DNA from 3 places in the Ruegeria sp. BE9 genome. Region 3 is predicted to be linked to each of the others. Evidence: riboswitches for the same ligand, from Rfam matches in the RefSeq annotation. Region 3 holds a riboswitch; each other region holds the start of a gene.
The links. A riboswitch is a leader RNA that binds a small molecule or an ion and turns the genes downstream of it on or off. The one in region 3 is predicted to bind cobalamin.

Region 1 (6,487 bases), on a different contig from region 3:
CTTCTACGTTAAGAGAGAACTGGCAGAGAAATCCTTGATTCAGTTGCTCCCAGATTGGTCACTCCCGTCAGGAGGAATTTACGCCGTTTACCCGCCGACACAGTATAGATCGACTGCAACGCAACGGTTTTCGCAACTATTTACCGACCACACCCGGAAAGAGTTGGCATAAGCAACAGCGAAACTACCACGTAGTAATTTGAGGGCGCAGGTCCGTTTCAGGTCGTCTAAAATAAGATGTGCTGAGGGATCTTAAAGAGGGCTAACCTTTGCAAGGGATGGTCACACTACGCACCATTGGCAGCGTTTTCGTCTGAAGCACTGGGTGGGTAAGATGCCCATGCTAAGCACAAAACTCCTCGACCAGAAAATCGAGGAAAACTCGAACCTTCGAGACGACATAGCGCCGAGAAGGGTAGACGGCGTAAAGTGAAGTTTCGTTCGGTTTCCAGTCTTCCAATGCTGTACACAGACGGCCCGAGGCGAGGTCGTCTGCAACATACAAACGTGGGATCAGGCTAAGCCCAAACCCAGCGCGAAGGGCATCACGAACTGCAAGGCTGGAGGAAACTTTATAGCGTCCACCAATCGGGATACTGACCGAACGGGCGCCGTTCTGAAAAGACCATTTTGCGGCATGGTCCGACAGGCTGAACTGAATGCAATTATGCTTAGAAAGATCTTCGGGGCGCTCAGGTCGACCATGGTTTTCAAAATACGCCGGCGCCGCACATAGCACATGTTCCATGGTCATCAGCTTGCGCGCGATAAGACCGGAGTCTTCAAGACTGTCACTGCCGCGTAGGGCAATATCGAAACCTTCTTCGACCAGATTGACCCGCCTGTCATCGAGGTTCAGATCTAGTGATACGTCTGGATAGCGGCTTAAAAACTCAGGAATTGCATCCGACAAACCGGTCAGTGTAAGGGTCACCGGGGCACTAACACGCAACAGTCCGCGGGGTGTATTCTGTGTGGCCTGCAGTGTTTCGTCCGCATCCCGGAGGTCTTCGAGGATTCGAGCGACGCGTTCGAAGTACAGTGATCCTTCTTCAGTCAGGCTCATTCGACGTGTGGTACGGTTGATCAGGCGCGTTGAAAGGTGTGTTTCCAATTCGCTGATGTTCTTACTCACCGCTGCTGGCGACAAGCCAAGATGGCGAGAGGCGGCTGCAAAACTGCCATGCTCCACGACCGTGCGGAATACGTTGAGTGCTGTCATGTGGTCCATGGTTATTCACTATCAGTGAATAGTGATATTACCAATCTCCGAATTCTATACTCTAGGGCGCAGGCGTATTTCTTGTACGAGACTGGCTAGGCGTTTCAACCACGCTCGCCATCCTCACCGAAAATCCTAAGCAAACGAATTGGAGAGCCTGAAATGCGCACCAAAAGAAACCCGGACCACCCTATTGAGCCGCTGTTCCTATCTCGCTGGTCGCCACGTTCCTATGACGCCTCCGCGATGCCAGAATCACATCTTCTTAGTATTCTTGAAGCGGGTCGTTGGGCACCGTCCGCATTCAATGTTCAGCCGTGGCGGTTCCTTTATGCTATGCGGGACAGTGCTCATTGGCCGGCGTTTGTATCGCTCCTCGACCCGTTCAATCAAAAATGGGCCGCAGATGCCTCGGCTTTGGTCTTTTTGGTATCGGATACAGTGATGCCGGGTAACGAAGGCCGACCCAATAAGGTTTCGCACTACAATAGCTTCGACGCGGGGGCCGCCTGGGTTCAGATCGCACTTCAGGCCTCGGCACTTGGGTATGCCGCTCATGCGATGGCAGGGCTGGTCTTTGACCGTGCGTCGCAAGTTTTGGAATTGCCAGAACGTTTTCAGATTGAGATCGGGATCGCAATCGGGCGTCAAGCCGATGCAGAACGCCTGCCGGATGAGCTGAAAGACCGCGAAGCACCAAGCGGACGTAAGCCACTGGATCAGATCTCTTACCCAGGGCCGTTCCCCAGCCGTTTCAACACAATCGCAGCGGAGTAGGAGGTCGTTATGCCGTCTCAAGCGATAAAAACCGTCTCAAACTCCAAGGCAGTTTCAAACTTACCGGTTCACGGATTGATGTTGACGGCGACTTTATTGGTCGCCACGTCGTTTCCGGTCGCAGCCGCGATAACTGGCGGACTAGACAGTGTCGTGCTTACCTTCATTCGCTTTGCCTTGGCGACGCTTTTGTTCGCGCCGATCGTACTATGGCGATACGGGCTGGCTCTCCCCACATTTTCTGACTTTTTGCGATACGGTTTACTTAGCATCCTGTTGGTCACGTTCTTTTGGTGCATGTTTACTGCCCTGCGTATGACCACTCCCCTCAATACGGCGGCGATTTTTGCATTGAACCCCATAATCACAGCCACAATTGCCGCGATACTATTGCGCGAGAAGATGTCTCTGTCGGCGCGTGTTGCATTGCCGATAGGAACCGTCGGGGCGATCTGGGTTATTTTCCGAGGTGATCCCCGGGCGTTCGTGGCGCTTGAATTCGGCGCAGGGGATATCGTTTTCTTGGCCGGTACTTTCACGCTTGCAACCTATGGGACGCTGGTAAAAGTGTTGCACCGGGGCGAGCCGATGGTGCAAATGACTTTCTGGATTCTTGCGACCGGCACGATTTGGTTGCTTCTGTTATCGTTTCCAAGATTGGGTGGTATCCGTTGGTCAGAAATTCCTTTCGAGGTGTTCGCTGGGATCACCTATCTGTCGATATTCACCACGATCGTTACGTTCTTCGCATTCCAGTGGAGCACGACCAGGATCGGGCCGACGCGCGTTGCAGCTTATACATTTCTGAATCCTGCGCTGGTTCTTTTCATCGGACTGGCCTTTGGAGATTCCTTGCCACCTCTCGCGACGTGGCCCGGCGTGATGTTGGTGCTCGTAGCAACCATCGTTTTGCAATCTAACCTGAAGGCTAGAAGAGGGAGAATAGAGTCAAACCCCTGCCCGTCGGCCTAAAGAGCTACAAGCGGGCTGCCAGGCCTCAAAGGAAAATCAGTCCCGGCCGCAACGAATTTCGATTTCGGCCGGGTGACATCTGGGAACGTGCGTTTCAGCTCTTCTTTCGTATTGAATAGACATTCCTCATGTCTGTTTTGCTTCTGGAAATGTCGCAAGTATTTCAGCGCCAAAGTGGATCAAAAGTATCCTGAAATCGTGAGGTGCCGCTGTCTGAGTCTTAGGCAGTGGAGAATTGGGAAGCCGGTGTAAATCCGGCACTGCCCCCGCAACGGTAAGGAAGGTCAGGTTCGACAATCAACCACTGGGACGAGGATCCCGGGAAGGTGTCGAAACCGGGCGTAAGCCCCTTTCAAGTCCGGAAACCAGCCTCGCATATATGTCAAACCGCGGGTGGCGGTGGGGGCACTGGTTTCGGACGTGATCCTCGCGCGACTCCGGACGGTACCTCCTTGTCATCTGCCCAAGCAATGCCGCGGGGCGCGGTAGGAGAGCCAGAAGTGAACAGCATTCAAAGCCTGTTGGCGCGTCGAAACCCAGGCTACGCTCTGGAACAGGCGTTTTACACCGATCCAGAGATTTTTCAGACCGATTTAGAAACCATTCATTATCGAGAGTGGCTGTTTGCCATTCCGGCGTGCGAGCTGGTGAAAGCAGGTGACTACGTCACTTACAACGTCGGGGCATATCGCGTCATCATTGTACGCGGCGCTGACAACCAGATCCGGGCATATCACAACACGTGCCGCCATCGTGGGTCGATCATTTGCAAAGCTGCAAAAGGCAATGCGCCTAAGCTGGTTTGCCCGTATCACCAATGGACCTATGAGCTTGACGGCTCGTTGCTGTGGGCCCGTGATATGGGGCCGGACTTTGATCCCAAACAGCATGGTTTAAAGACTGTCCATTGCCGTGAGCTTGCCGGGTTGGTCTATATCTGCCTGGCACATGAAGCTCCCGATTTCGACACGTTCGCCAGTATTGCGCGCCCGTATCTTGAGCCGCATGATCTGGGAAATGCCAAGGTCGCCTTTGAAAGCTCAATCATCGAGAACGGCAACTGGAAGCTGGTCTGGGAAAACAACCGCGAGTGCTATCACTGTGGCGGCAACCATCCCGCTCTGTGTCGGACCTTCCCAGATGATCCGGGTGTGACAGGGATCGAAGGTGGTGAAACGCCAGCCTACATGCAGGCCCATTTCGACCGCTGCCAGGATGCGGGCATGCCATCACAGTTCTACCTTAATGACGACGGCCAATACCGTCTTGCTCGTATGCCTCTGAAAGAAGGCGCTGAGAGCTATACGATGGACGGAAAGTCCGCCGTACGCCGCTGGTTGGGCCGTTCGCCCTTTGCGGACGCGGGATCGCTTCTGAAATTCCACTATCCGACCACGTGGAACCACTTCCTCGCCGACCACTCGATCGTTTTCCGCGTCACTCCGATCAGCCCGACTGAGACTGAGGTCACAACCAAATGGCTGGTCAACAAGGACGCGGTTGAAGGCGTTGACTATGACGTGAAACGTCTGACCGAAGTATGGGTCGCCACCAATGACGAAGACCGTCAGGTGGTCGAGGACAACCAGCGGGGCATCAACAGCCCGGCCTATGTGCCCGGTCCGTATTCACCCATTCAGGAATCTGGCGTGCTGCAGTTCGTGGATTGGTATTGCAACACGTTGTCGGCCCGACTGGCGCCAGACACGATGGCGGCGGAGTAAGGCTGATGAAAGACCTGAACACGCGCTCTTCGGCCATCTGGCAGGATGGTGAGATGCTGGAATGTGTCTCGGTTGTGCCCGAGATGCCCAACACCGCCAGCTTTTCGTTCCGCGCTCCATCTGGGGCGCAGTTTGCCTATCACCCCGGTCAGTTCCTGACTCTCGAGATCCCGGCACCGAACCAGCCCGGAGGTGTCGTACATCGAACCTATACGATCTCGTCATCTCCGTCCCGGCCGCGGTCGATAACGATTACAGCCAAAGCGCAAGCAGACAGCATCGGTACGCGATGGATGCTGGAAAACCTGCAACCCGGTATGCGGGTTAAGGCTATCGGTCCGGCCGGCCTGTTTACCAACGTACAAAGCGCGGCGGGAAAGTACCTGTTTATCTCAGCTGGTTCGGGCATTACCCCGATGATGTCGATGACAACCTGTATGTGGGATGAAGGACGCGATCTGGATGTTGTCTTCATCAACTGCGCCAAACGGCCGTCCGAGATCATCTTCCGCCAACGGTTAGAGCAGATGGCCAGCCGCACCGACGGTTTGGACCTGAAGTTCGTTGTAGAAGAGCCGGATCGGTACCGCCCATGGACGGGGTATCAAGGTCAGTTCAACCAGTTAATGCTGGGGCTAATGGCGCCTGATTACCTTGAACGCGAGGTGTATTGCTGCGGACCCGAGCCGTTTATGCAGGCCGTACGCGATGCTCTGGGCGGTCTCGGCTTTGACATGAACAACTACCATCAGGAAAGCTTCGGTGCGCCGGTGGAAACCGAGGCCGATCAACCGGAACTGGATGACTTGATCCCGGACGAAGACAGCAGCGCCGAGATTCTGTTCGCGACCTCAGGCGTGACTGCCAAAGTGGCCGAGACCGACACGGTGCTTGCCGCAGCGCGCTCGGTTGGCCTGAACATTCCGTCGGGTTGCACCTTCGGCGTGTGCGGAACCTGCAAGGTCAAGAAGAACGCCGGCGAGGTCCACATGGTCCACAATGGCGGAATATCTGAAGACGACATCGAGGCAGGCTACATTCTTGCCTGTTGCTCGAACCCAATCGGAAAAGTCGAAGTCGAGGTGTAGAACGCTGCGGGCTGAATCGAAACCGTAGGATGGCACCAGCTGGCTACGGTTTCGATGTTGTCACTAGCTTTGTCGAAGAATTCGAGCCAGATCGGGCCGCCGAAACTGCGGCCCTTTCAAGACCTTTCCATCCTCACGCAGAACCGGGCGACCATCGGCGCCGAGTTTGGACATGTTCGAAGCATGGACCTCTTCCATCGCACTCTGCTTGACGCTGTGCAGGCCGAATTCCAAGAATGTTCCGTCCAACACGTATTGGATATCGCAAAGTGCATCCAGAACTTCGACCAAGTCGCCAGCTTCGACGGCGGCGCGTAGTTCGGCCACTTCCTCTTCGATGATTGCTAGCCGCATTTGCGCACGCTGCCCAGGGATTGAGGGGGCGCCGACGATAGGTACGTCGAATGCTTCATGCCATTCTCGAACGATCGTAAGTGTATCTTTCGGCATCAGAAATCCCAATCCTCATCCTCGGTCGCAACGGCCTTGCCGATCACATATGACGAGCCCGACCCGGAGAAGAAGTCGTGGTTTTCACTGTCCGGGCTGAGAGCCGCCAGAATTGCCGGATTTACCTCGGACACCTCGGGTGGGAACAGTGCTTCAAACCCCAGGTTTTGCAGCGCTTTGTTGGCGTTGTAATGCAGAAAGGCCTTTACATCCTCGGTCAGGCCGATCTCGTCATACAGTTCTTCGGTGTACTG
Region 2 (6,487 bases), on a different contig from region 3:
GCATGACGTGCCTGCGAGGTCAGACCTCATCCTCCAATGAAGGTCTCAATCAAGAAACCGTGATTCTGGTATCCCTGTCAATAAATAAATAAAGTTTATTTATTAATTTACCCCGACACCTTTTCATAAGAAAACAAGGTGTTTATGCTTAATTTTATGGAGAAAGAGGCGCTCAAAACACTGACCGGCGGGGTAAGTCAAAGTGGTGTTCGCGATCACAACGAACGACTGATTTTGACGGTTTTACAACGGCATGGGCCTGCCGCTGGCGCCGACGTAGCTCGGCTGACAGGCCTGTCACCTCAGACCGTTTCCATTATTTTACGGAAACTCGAAAAGGACGAGATTCTCAAGCGCGGCACCCCTCTCCGCGGTAAAGTTGGAAAACCTTCGATCCCTATGGAGCTAAACCCGGAAGGCATTTTATCTGTCGGGATGAAGATAGGGAGACGCAGCGCCGACCTTCTTTTGATCGACTTTACAGGCAGACCGCGACGCCAGCTTTCCACGACCTATGACTATCCGCTGCCAGAGGTTATCTTCGGGTTTCTGGAGACTGGTTTGGAAACACTATTGTCCCCCGAACCTCAAAGGCTTCGCGACCGGGTCTGCGGTATTGGAATTGGAACGCCGTTCGAGCTTTGGAAATGGCACGACCTGTCCGGGCTTGCCGCCAAGAAATTCCGTTCCTGGAAAAACGTGAACTTTTTTTCCGAGGTTGCCAAGTTCAGTGACTTGCCGGTTTTCGTGGTCAACGACGCGACGGCCGCGTGTCACGCAGAGCACCTTTATGGTCGCGGCGCTGAATATCGCGACTATTTTTATTTCTTCATTGGTTCCATGATCGGCGGCGGCGTCGCGCTGAACGGCACCGTATTCGAGGGCAACCAAGGCAATGCCGGCGCGCTAGGCGCAATGCGTACGACAGGTCCATTGGGTGAAAGCCAGCAATTGATCGACACGGCCTCGCTGTTTCTGCTTGAAGACAGGTTGATCGAAGGGGGCGTCGATCCAGAAATCCTCTGGAAGAAGCCGCAGGATTGGAGCACTATTTCCCGGTACGTTGAACCATGGATTGGCACCACGGCGCAGGAATTGGCCAAAGCTGCACTCTCTATTTGCGCGGTCATCGATTTTGAGGCGATTTTCATCGATGGTGCATTCCCGCCGGAAGTGCGGGAGGAGTTGGTATCGAGGGTTCGCCGTTATTTAATCAACCAAGACAAACGCGGCTTGATTCCTCCGGTCGTAGAAGCTGCTTCGGTTGGAGAAAACGCCCGTGGCATTGGGGCGGCAAGCAGCCCGATTTTCCGCCAGTTTCTTTTGAATACAAACGCAGGGCTTTCGGGGATGTAATGGAAGTTCCTCGCATTGAAACTCCCAGAAAAACGATGGGCCCCAGATTCTGCTATCAGCGCTTCTCCAGAATTTTGCTTCTGTGATGCGCACCAAAACCCGGAACGTTCTAAGATTGGTTATCTGAATTCACTTCGTTTTATTTCACGCTGATGCCGCACCGGACTTAAGAACCCTGTAAACATCTGCGTTTTGTGTTTTCAGCGAAAAAAAGACAGGGTGTAAGACTTTTGCTAGCCACAGGAAGAACTCATTGTGAGGCAATCGGCGCATAGCTACCGTCCTTTCGGTGTACTTCACGCCCGCTGAGTGGCGGATTGAATACGCAGACGAGCCTCAAGTCAGCATCTGTCGCTTTCACCAAATGCCGGTCATGTTGGTCCAAGGCATAGAGAGTAAATGGCTCGAGGGAATGCCAGGTTTCATCGCCGAGCGCCCTAATCTGCCCCCTGCCCTCGATGCAGTAGCACGCCTCTAGATGGTGGGTGTATTCAAGCTCGAGCTCTTCGCCCTGTTTGATGATCGTATCCGTCAGCGAAAATCCCATGCCATCAGAGGCAAGCAACAACCGTCTACTCTCCCAACCCGGACCAGAAACATCTCGTTCCGTACCCAGGATCTCTTTGAGCGCCCTTACAATCATCTTTCATTGCCTTTTTGCTATCGTACCGCACGATTCATCCCGCCATCGGATAGTATACTCTGTCCGTTTATATACCGGGCACCTTCACTGGCTAGAAACACGCAAGCCTGTCCAATTTCCTTAAAGGTTGCGGGCCGCTGAGCAGGAATTTCCCGTCGGGCTTGTTCGGACAGGTTTACGTTTTCGCAGAATCCCGGGAGCAGGTTGTTCATGCGAATGTTGTGCCGCGCATAACGATCCCCGTAAAGCTTTGAGAAGCTGTGCAAAGCACCCCGTAACATGCTCATAGGATAAGGTGCTCGCGGTTCGACCGTATTCATGGATGAGATGTTTACGAAAGCACCCCCGCCTTGTTCGATCAATATGGGCGTAACAATGCGAGCAATCTTCACAACGTTCAGTACATACATATCCAAACTTTCGTGCCAAAGCTCGTCGCTTAGCTCCAAGAGGGGCCCGTCAAAATCAGGATCGAAGCCCACTGTCTTGATGGCTTCGGGTACCGTTCCTCCATGACCCATGTTGCTGACAATTGCATCAATCCGTCCATACTTGCTCATGGTGTCGTCGATCATTGCCTGCAAGTCACCCACATCCAGAACAGAGCCACGGCGGCCAATGCCCCCAAGTTCTTCCGCCAATTCCACGGACCGATTGGACGGGGACATCAGAGAAACTTTATAGCCTGCCTTTGCCATCTCAATGGCGCAGCCCCGGCCGATCCCTTGTCCTGTACCTGTCATCAGCGCGACTTTGACTTCGGGCATGGTGTCTCCTTTCTTCGGACGCATTGTGTGAGGTTTTTCAAACTGAAGTCATTGTAACTCTCAGGCTTTCAGTTGCCCTATCGAGTTTTTAGGTTCCTCCTGTTAGTTTTTCTCACATGGCAGAGAACCTCAGACACCTTCGCGCCCTTCAGGCCTTTGACGAAACCGCAACCCACTCCAACGTGACCAAGGCAGCGAATGTTCTGAACGTCACTCACGGGGCGATCAGTCGGCAGATTAAACTGCTAGAACTTCATCTCGGCGTCTCGCTCTTTCATCGCCGCCCCAATGGCGTTGAACTGACCAAAGCCGGAGAACGCCTGTATCAATCGACACGCGGGGCGTTTTCAGCGCTACAACTGGGCGTAATGGATGTGAAGCGGCTACATCACCGACAGTCGCTTACAGTTTCATTATCCACTTCACTGGCGCTCAAATGGCTTGTGCCGTTACTGAGTTCATTTCAACAGAAGCATCCGGGTATTGCCTTGTTGCTGGACACGAACGATGCCCTTGCGAACTTCGACACATCTGAGGTCGATGTAGCTCTGAGGTTTGGAGAACCCGGCTGGGACGGGCTCTATCATGAGAAAATTAGACAAGAGGAATTGATTGTCGTAGCCGCGCCCTCACTTGTTGAGAAAACAGACTTGCCCTTGAGCGCCGAAGACATCGCCAACCTTCCCCTCTTACACGATGCATTTAACGTCGGATGGGAAAGCTGGGCCGAGCAAGTTGGATTGAACCCCGAACGCATCAACGCACAGAGCATAAAATACGTGGATAGTGCTGTTCTCTTGGAAGCTGCGATTGATGGGCAAGGCGTTGCGTTGGCCAGACACCTTTTGGCGGAGAGGGACTTAAAGCTTGGCCGACTGACCCGTCTCGATCAAAGCAATGTTCCTCTGGACCGCGGATTGTATTTCGTCTGCCGACCCGGCGATCAGGAACGAGTCACAGTTAGAATTTTCAAAAAATGGCTCATGTCCATCTGAGCTTTGTATCCACAAGGTACAACCCGGCTTGCCTTCGCGGTACATAGGTCCGGTCTTGTAGGTTTTGCGTCGTACTGGCGATTGTAACGTTTGCGCCGTCAATCAATTTGCGGGATCTGAACTCCACCAAACTGCACTTTTGGCCAAATCGTTCATGACTGTTGTCCACCGCGAATTGAACGGTAAAGCCCGCCGACCTTTCGCCCTCGTCTCAGAAGAAACCAATTGCCTAATGACGACCTAAAACTACGCAGTCAATTCCTTGCAGATTGCGCTGTGACTAAACGGTTTTATAAGGCATCAAGCAAATAAAGGCTTGTTTCTCGTCCCTGCAACGCGCCGGATCACGCGCACTATTTTGAATATCACGATGTTAGCAAGTCAAAAGAATCCTCAAGCTGCCTCACCCAATATGTTGACAAACCATCACCACCAAACCCAATATGGTGTTGCTTCGGTTCTTTCGATTCATGTCGAAAGCTAAGAGGGAAACCGGTGAAATTCCGGCGCTGCCCCCGCAACTGTAAGCGGAGAGTTCGGCTGAATATGCCACTGAAAGTTTCCTTTTGGGAAGGCCAGTCCGAACATTGATCCGCGAGCCAGGAGACCTGCCGCAGGCGTAGACGATAACCACGAACGGAGGGTTCGGGGGCGCGCATCGGGAACTTATTACCCGTGACGTCCTCGGCTTTGATTAAAAGGACAGAGGACCAATGAGCATTACCGTATATTCCAAACCCGCCTGTGTACAATGCACCGCCACCACCCGCGCGCTGGACGCAAAAGGCATTATATATGACGTCGTCGACCTGACCGAAGACGACAGCGCGATGACCCATGTGACCGAGCTGGGCTATCGTCAGGCACCAGTCGTAATCGCAGGCAGCGATCACTGGTCTGGCTTTCGCCCGGACATGATCGCCCAACTGGCCTGATCCGTGACCGCGCCGATCCCGGCGCTGGTCTATTTCTCATCGAAATCGGGAAACACCCACCGCTTTGTTACGCGGCTGGGCCTGCCTTCTTTACGCATTCCGATAGAGGTGGATCAGCAGCCTGAACCCAGAAGCCCATATGTTTTAATGTGCCCAACTTATGCCGATTGCGAAGGTCGCGGAGCAGTTCCTAAACAGGTGATCCAGTTCCTGAACGATCCCCTCCGACGCGCTGGAATCGTAGGGGTGATTGGCACCGGAAATCGGAATTTCGGTGCGACCTACGCTTTGGCCGGTCGCATCATCGCGCAGAAATGCAAGGTGCCGCTGCTCTATTCCTTTGAACTGGCCGGCACCGAAACAGACATCGCCCGCGTCCGCGCAGGGCTTGAGAGATTAGGGAGAAACCAATGCTCGACAGCAGCGTAAATGAGCAGGACTATCACGCGCTGAATGCGATGCTGAACCTCTATGATAGTGAGGGGAAGATCCGCTTCGACGCCGACCGTATGGCCGCGCGGCAGTACTTCCTGCAGCATGTGAACCAGAACACAGTATTCTTCCACTCGCTGGATGAAAAGCTGGGGTATCTGGTTTCCGAGGGCTATTATGAAGAGGCCGTTCTGGACCAGTATTCCAAGAACTTCATGCGCAAGATCTGGGATGCGGCCTATGCAAAGAAATTCCGGTTCCCGACCTTTCTGGGCGCATTCAAGTATTACACCTCGTACACCCTGAAAACTCGTGACGGACAAAGGTACCTCGAACGTTATGAGGATCGCGTTGTCATGACCGCGCTGGCTCTAGCGCGTGGCGATGAGGCGCTGGCCGTGTCCTTCATGGAAGAAATGTTAGCTGGCCGTTTCCAGCCCGCTACCCCGACCTTTCTGAACGCGGGCAAGGCCTCACGCGGCGAACTAATCTCGTGCTTCTTACTGCGTCTGGAAGACAACATGGAGAGCATCGGGCGCGGCATCAACTCAGCCCTGCAGCTGTCCAAGCGCGGCGGTGGCGTTGCACTGTTGCTGACCAACATCCGCGAGCATGGCGCCCCGATCAAAGGGATTGAGAACCAATCCTCTGGCGTGATCCCTGTGATGAAACTGCTGGAAGACAGCTTCTCCTACGCCAACCAGCTGGGTGCGCGGCAAGGAGCTGGCGCGGTCTATCTGAACGCCCACCACCCGGACATCATGCGGTTCCTCGACACCAAGCGCGAAAACGCGGATGAGAAAATCCGCATCAAAACGCTGAGCCTTGGCGTGGTGATCCCCGACATCACCTTTGAGCTGGCGAAAAAGAACGCCGATATGTACCTTTTCTCGCCGCATGATGTGGAAAAGGTCTATGGCGTGCCGTTCTCGGAAATCTCGGTCACTGAGAAGTACAACGAGATGGTCGATGACAAGCGCATCCGCAAATCAAAGGTCAACGCTCGCGAGTTTTTCCAGACCATTGCCGAGATTCAGTTCGAATCCGGCTACCCTTACGTGATGTTCGAAGACACGGTGAACCGGATGAACCCCATCGCGGGCCGGATCAACATGTCGAACCTGTGTTCCGAAATTCTGCAGGTGAATGAGGCGTCCGAGTTCAACGATGACCTCAGCTATTCCCATCTGGGAACGGATATCTCCTGCAACCTCGGCTCTCTGAATATTGCCAAGACAATGGATGGCGGCGATCTGGGCGGCACTGTTGGCGCTGCGATCCGCGCACTGACGGCGGTGTCCGAGATGTCAGCGATTGACTCGGTGCCGTCGGTGCGTCGGGGCAATGATGAAAGCCACG
Region 3 (6,487 bases):
GCGTGTCGAAAAAGGCTATGGATCGTGGAGCCGCGAATATAGCCCTGAGTACTGGCCACATGAAGTGGGACTGGAACGTCTCTGCAAGTTCGAGAAGGATTTCTTGAACAAAGAGGCGGCGCTGAAAGTACTTGAGAACCCCGCCCGCGAACAGTTGGTCCTGCTGCACTTGGAAGAGGCGGACGTCAACGCTTCGAACGCCGATGCAACCGGTGGCGAGCCGATCTTTAAGAACGGTGAAGGCATTGGTCGTGTGACCTCGGGCACTTACGGCTATACCGTCGGCATGTCCCTGGCCTTGGGGTATGTCAAAAGCGCCAAGCCCGGCGATGAGGTCGAAGTGATGGTTTTGGGCCGCCCCCACAAAGCTACCATTCTGCACGAGCCCCCGTTTGATGCGGCAGGCGAGGTACTGCGCGGTTAAGCTTGATTAAAGAGTGAGCCAGCCCTGTCGGCTGGCTCCTTCGGGCGCGAGCTTTTTATAGGTGCCAACCCGTCACCAGCGAAATCGGATTCCTTTGCAAAATCACCACACCGCCCGTCGCCTTAGCGCAGGTGGTCTCAAGCGACCACCAATTTACCTTCGCGCAAATCCAGCGCGTCTGGTGCGAGCGCTGCCCGGAACGAAGGCGAATGACTAACCAGCAGAATAGCCTGCGGCAGTGACTTTAGGATCTCCAACAGCCGCGCTTCGTTCTTGGTATCCAACGCGTTCGTGGGTTCGTCCAACAGCAGCACTTCGGGATCCATCGCCAGAACCGTGGCCAATGTCACAAGGCGTTTTTCTCCGCCCGAAAGTTTGTGGGTGATACGGTTCTTCAGATGCATCAAGTCCAGATCGCCCAGCACTTTGTCGACGACCGTCAGCGCCTCATCCCGTGACTTACCAAGGTTCAAGGGGCCAAAGGCAATGTCCTCGGCGACAGTTGGGCAGAATAGCTGATCGTCGGCATCCTGAAACACAAGACCCATACGACGGCGCACTTCGTGAAAGTCGGCCTCGACGTTGCGCTGTTGCCCAAAGATCGTCACGGTGCCCGAGGTTGGGCGTTGCAGTCCAAGCATGATGCGCAACAAAGTCGACTTGCCGGCACCGTTTGGGCCCGTTAGTGACAGGCGCTGTCCGGCACTTAGGTTCAGGTCGGCACCATTCAGAACTGGGGCTTGGCCAGGATATGCAAAGCACACATTTTCTAGCGCGATCAAAGTCATGCGAAGTCCCATATGAGCAAGACAATGCAGAGGACGCAAAGACCTACAGCAAAAACAATGTCCTTGTGGCTCAGTTTATAGTCCTGAAGCAACAGCATACGCCCCGAGAAGCCTCGGCATTTCATGGCTGCAAGAATCCGCTCCGAGCGTTCGATCGCGCGGACCAGCATCATACCAACCAGATAACCGAAGCTTCGATAGGTATGCCAATTCGTCCCCGGGCGAAATCCGCGTACTTTCATAGCAGATCGAAGACGCAGGTACTCTTCTCGCAGAACTTCGATGTATCGGATAGTGAACATCATCAGAAGCACGAGTTTTTCAGGGCAGTGTAGCCGATGCAGGGCATGACCCAGCGTGACAGGCTCCATAGTTCCAACCAGAACCATCACGGACAGGATCACCGCGTTGGCAGTGAGTGCGATCTCGATTGCTTTCCACAGGCCCTGCCAGCTGGCCGGGAAACCCCAAACGGTAAACATCGGATCACCGGGCATGGAAAACGGCAGCAGTACCAGCATGAAAATGATGAACCCGTCCATCATGGCCATGCGTTTCAGCGTTTTCCGCCAAGGCAGACGTGACATCGCGAGAAGGGAAAGGGAAACCGTAAATGCGGCAATAAGCGCGGGAATAGACCACAACGAAACGGTCACAATCGCAAAGATCACCGCCATCACGATCCGCACACGCGGATCGAGCGGGCTGATGAGGCCTTCGCGCTGTACACCTGCCTCAGACAGTGTCTTTTCACGAGGTCCCAGTGCGTGCGCCATCAGGCGGCCAACTTCCTGCGCGCGGCGAGGTAAAAGCCAAGCCCGAATAAACCGGCAATATAGCCAATCCCGCCAAGGATGGTCTGTAGATCGTTTTGCTCACGGTAGGCTGCGATCTCGCGGCGCAGGGGGCGCATCTCATCGCGGACCACTTTAGCAATCATCTGTTGCTGTTCTGCGTTAAATGACGCTGCATCGGTCGTTGAGGCTGTTGCGGTGGGTGTTACTATAGCCTCGACACCCATGATTTCCGCGACTTCTTGGGCAGGCATGACGATTTCAGCGATATGACCGGCGCCGAGATCCGCAAAGAAAGTATGCGTAACGGCTAAGGTCGGTTTGTAGATAAAGAAGCCATCGCCGTCTGTGACCACACGGCCCAATTCGGTTCCGTCCGGTCCGCTCACGACAACCTCGGTGTCACTTGCCATGTCACCATTCGAGAACCCCAGTTCTCCTTCTATCGAGTCACCGGAGGCAAAGACACCCGCGATAACCTTGTGCGCCAGCGCCGGTAAAGGCGCACAGCACAAAGCCAGAATGAGAACCATATGCTTCATGTGGTTGCTCCTTTGAGGAAGAGCTCGGGCTTGACCTTACGGGCCAGCAACACAGCAAAACCAGTCAGCAGCGCTTCGATCGCCATGACAGGGATATGTGCAAAGAACACGAGCTTGGCGGCGGGCAGGAATTCCTCACCCGACAGGGCCAGCGAAATGGCGACCATTGCGGTTGTAGCCGCGATTGCGAAGGCTCCGCCTACGCCCCCCCAAATCGCGCCATGCAGAGGTGTTCCGCGTGCGATCAGGCGGCCAAAGAGCATTCCGGCCAGAACTGCAGGCAGCGCAATGTTGAGGGTGTTGATCCCCAATACCGTCAACCCGCCAAAGCCAAAGAAGACAGCTTGGAGCAAAAGCCCGACGAACAGTGCCGGGAAGGCGGCCCAGCCGAGCAAAAGCCCGGCCATGCCATTCAGGATCAAATGCACCGACGACGGACCGATCGGGACGTGGATCAAGGAAGCCACGAAGAAGGTGGCCGACAGCACCCCCGCAGTGGGGATGCGATCAAGATCCAGCGACCTGAGACCCATAGCAATCCCGCCCGCGGCCGCAACGGCGCCGCCAATGACGACCGGGTTGGAAAGGGCTCCGTCGACGATGTGCATCTCTTACTCCATGTCCCAGGCGCGGATCCAGATGACCGCATCCTGGCTGAGTTCTTTGCCCTCATGTTCGGTTGCCGGACCCGAACCAAGTGCAGCGAACCCCCAATAACCCGCTTTCGGTACGCCGAACGAGAAATAACCGTTATCGTCCGAAATGGCGACCACAGCGCCACCTGGCATCGGAGAGACCGACGGAGTCGATGACGCCGCGCTGTCCATGTCTGGTTCAGCGGCCATGTATTCGATCTCGATCTCGGCACCTGCTACCGGTTGACCATCGGCCAATACGCGGCCGGTGAATGTTGAACCCGCGATAACGTTGGTTGGCTTGTTCAGCGGAATGATCTCGGTTGCCAAACCAACCGGATTCATCCAGTCGGTTGGCAGCTCATTGCGGTTCAGAAACGCCTTGGTTAGCTGCTGGATGTAGATGTCCTCGGATTCCTCATAGTAGGGCTGAGGAACGGTAACCAGCACGTAGTCACCCGAGCGTTTGACAGGAACCGAACCCTTGAACGCCGCGCCTTCGTTCTCACCGCCGGTAAAACGCACGGGTTCCAACGTATCCAGCAGGTCGGTTTTCTCACCATTGTGGATCACATAGAATTCCTGTGGCTTCTCCAGATCCATGACATGGCCGTTCTCGAACGGGTGCCAAAAGATGAGCTTTACCGGAACATCACCTGGTTTCTCGATCATGGTTTCGGTGGTGTATTCCAGCAGGAAATGCGCCTGTGCCATGGCGGGTAGCGCCAGAGCGGTTGCGGCCGCGCAGAGCAGCTTTTTCATGTAAATTCGTCCTTGTCCCATCGCGCCATTCCCGGCACGAAATGCGTTGTGACTGAGGGGGTCCAAGGCCGTTGTGCTTAATTAAGCATCCCGGTCCGCGAACATCCCGTCGCCGATTAGGAGTGCTCCTAATGGGAGCACATGTCCGGCAGGTCTCCTGACTTGCGGGTCTAAGCGTTGGACTGGCCTTCCCGAGTACCCTCAGTGGCGTATCAGCCCTGCTCGCCGCCTACAGTTGCGGGTGCAGTTGCGGAATTGGGCCAAAACCCTCACCGCATTCCCTATTGATTCCAAAGCGAGCTCCGGAACCGGACATGCCGAGCGGCTTGCCAGACATTGCTGTTCTCAGTCAACAAACTTTTGCATCAGGAGCAGGAAAAAGCCGGGGCAGAATACCCCAACGTTCGGGCAAGAAACGTCAACCAATTAGCGCTCGTGCCTTAACCAAGTCTGTGTAAGCGCGATTAATTCAATCATAACAGCAAGCTTGGCCGGATTTGGCAGCATCAGGAGTAAGCAAAACAGTTGAATGTAAAGTGGCGCATTGATGCCGACGAACCCTTTAAATGAAGGGCTTTGAGGTCAATGCGGTGAACCCACTGTTCGATTTGACCACCATCGGGATTAGCAGTGGTGAGAATCGAGGAACGCCCTATCGCATCGCTTTATCTAAGTGGAGTCTTACGCCCAGAAAATCCTTCATTTCCTTCTGCCCTTTGGGAGTTACCGAAAGAACTCTGCGTTCTTTGGTTCGGATTATCCAGCTTCTCTCGAAAGCCAGTTCAGCCACCGCCGCACCTACCGCTCCTGCAACGTGGTGACGGCGTTCACTCCAATCCAGACATTGGCGAGCAAACAGCCGCTTCGAAGTACGCAAGTCCGACACATCAATTCCAAGGGACGTAAACATCGCCACCCCTTTTGGTGTCAGATCGTAATCACTGTCCAAAGGAACCAAGGAGCCATTTTCCACCAACGCATCCGCAATCGCGACGCCCAGACGACCAGCGATGTGATCATAACACATGCGCGCATCCTGAATGGGCGTTCGCACCTTTGGTTTGGCTGGCACACCGGGATCAATTTGTGCTGTCTGCACCGCAAGCTGTTCCAGCGCATTAGCGATCTCGGGCGAAGCTAACCTGTAGTAATTGTGTCTTCCACTTTTCTCTCGCGACACCAAACCGCCAGCAAGCAAAAGCCCGAGGTGCTCGCTTGCAGTGGCGGCTGAAACACCAGCAACACCCGCAAGTTCGGTCGCGGTCAAAGCCCTGCCATCAAACAATTCTGTCAGCATCAAAGCGCGCGCTGGCGAACCGATCAACGCGCCGACACGGGACATCGGAGGTTCATCATACATACTTCGGAAATATCCGAAACATGCCCTGTCGGTCAACCTATAGACCTCTGAAACACAGGTTGATTGGCTCTAGGCGTCCGCATCAAACCGTTAAGAGCTAGAACAGTGGGTGAGGATAAACGAAATGACTACCAGAGTACTTCAACCTCACCACAGAATGGGCATCGTTCTGGTCACTATTTCGGCGGTTACTTTCAGTACAGCTGGGTTGTTTTCCAAAGGCGTGCAGGCGGCGCCTTGGGACATCATCTTCTGGCGGGGAGCTTTTTCGGCCGTCTTTACCGTGCTTTGGATTTCGCATCGCGGGGCGCTCCGTGAGAACTTTCATGACATGCGCGTGAGTGGCCTCGCAGTCGCTATAGTTGGGGCATTGGGAACGTCCGCTTTCATTGCTGCTTTCAAACTGACAACCATTGCAAATGTATCGCTGATATACGCGATATCCCCTCTACTGGCGGCGTTTCTAGCTTGGCTATGGATGGGTGAAAAAGCTTCGCGTGAAATAGTAATTGGCTCATTAGTGGCTCTGGCAGGCGTGGCAATCATCGTTTCCGGGTCACTGGGTCAAGTCAACGTGCGGGGTGACGTTCTGGCGCTATTCATGGCCTTCGCTATGGCGCTGTTGATGGTGATCTACCGAAAATACCCCTCGACCCCTGGTGCGGGCCCTTCAGCACTGTCATCGATCTTGCTCTTGCCGATCGGTTTGGTTCTTGGAAACCCTTTAAGCATCCCGTTACACGAAATCCTCACGTTAAGCGCATTTGGGCTCATCTTTGCAATCGCTTCGGTCACTTTGGCCGAAGGAGCGAAGCGCATGCCATCCGGGCAGACGGCCTTGCTCAGCACAATGGAAGTACCCCTGGCACCGGTTTTGGCCTTTCTCATTCTAGCCGAGGTTCCCAATGGTCGAACCATCGCGGGAGGTATTCTGGTCATGATTGCCGTGTTGCTGGCTGCCCAAAATCAAAAATAGACGGCACTGTTCATACTGCCCCCAGTTTGCAGGCCCTACCAAATCGAAAGCAAGGCGCTGATTGGGTTAGCTTCCCAAAGCCGCCTCGAGTCTGGCAAAGCTACAGAAACAGCGTTTTGAATACTCGACCTTCCGAACAGAATCCGCATTAAGGCCCGCTGCTGTCCCGCAATCCTCGCGAGCGGCTCCCGCCATTTGGAACGCCG

Region 1: another riboswitch for cobalamin. It lies ahead of ACR0EO_RS19345 (aromatic ring-hydroxylating oxygenase subunit alpha); the one in region 3 lies ahead of ACR0EO_RS14660 (DUF4198 domain-containing protein).
Region 2: another riboswitch for cobalamin. It lies ahead of nrdH (glutaredoxin-like protein NrdH); the one in region 3 lies ahead of ACR0EO_RS14660 (DUF4198 domain-containing protein).

Annotation. Positions count from the first base shown of each region.
Region 1 is NZ_JBQFTS010000009.1:16,917-23,403, forward strand. Features, by position in the region: gene ACR0EO_RS19325 (LysR family transcriptional regulator) at 1-172, shown strand, start outside; gene ACR0EO_RS19330 (LysR family transcriptional regulator) at 344-1,231, opposite strand; gene ACR0EO_RS19335 (nitroreductase family protein) at 1,385-1,999, shown strand; gene ACR0EO_RS19340 (DMT family transporter) at 2,009-2,971, shown strand; cobalamin riboswitch at 3,156-3,359, shown strand; gene ACR0EO_RS19345 (aromatic ring-hydroxylating oxygenase subunit alpha) at 3,442-4,695, shown strand; gene ACR0EO_RS19350 (FAD-binding oxidoreductase) at 4,701-5,783, shown strand; gene ACR0EO_RS19355 (pyrophosphohydrolase domain-containing protein) at 5,847-6,233, opposite strand; gene nrdF (class 1b ribonucleoside-diphosphate reductase subunit beta) at 6,233-6,487, opposite strand, start outside.
Region 2 is NZ_JBQFTS010000009.1:24,875-31,361, reverse strand. Features, by position in the region: gene ACR0EO_RS19395 (ROK family transcriptional regulator) at 157-1,356, shown strand; gene ACR0EO_RS19390 (ectoine synthase) at 1,607-1,999, opposite strand; gene ACR0EO_RS19385 (SDR family oxidoreductase) at 2,017-2,766, opposite strand; gene ACR0EO_RS19380 (LysR substrate-binding domain-containing protein) at 2,883-3,761, shown strand; cobalamin riboswitch at 4,200-4,391, shown strand; gene nrdH (glutaredoxin-like protein NrdH) at 4,475-4,696, shown strand; gene nrdI (class Ib ribonucleoside-diphosphate reductase assembly flavoprotein NrdI) at 4,712-5,125, shown strand; gene nrdE (class 1b ribonucleoside-diphosphate reductase subunit alpha) at 5,107-6,487, shown strand, end outside.
Region 3 is NZ_JBQFTS010000005.1:95,843-102,329, reverse strand. Features, by position in the region: gene ACR0EO_RS14685 (GcvT family protein) at 1-424, shown strand, start outside; gene ACR0EO_RS14680 (energy-coupling factor ABC transporter ATP-binding protein) at 562-1,212, opposite strand; gene cbiQ (cobalt ECF transporter T component CbiQ) at 1,209-1,988, opposite strand; gene ACR0EO_RS14670 (cobalt ABC transporter permease) at 1,988-2,548, opposite strand; gene cbiM (cobalt transporter CbiM) at 2,545-3,156, opposite strand; gene ACR0EO_RS14660 (DUF4198 domain-containing protein) at 3,160-3,945, opposite strand; cobalamin riboswitch at 4,076-4,273, opposite strand; gene ACR0EO_RS14655 (ArsR/SmtB family transcription factor) at 4,598-5,305, opposite strand; gene ACR0EO_RS14650 (DMT family transporter) at 5,430-6,281, shown strand; gene ACR0EO_RS14645 (OmpA family protein) at 6,348-6,487, opposite strand, start outside.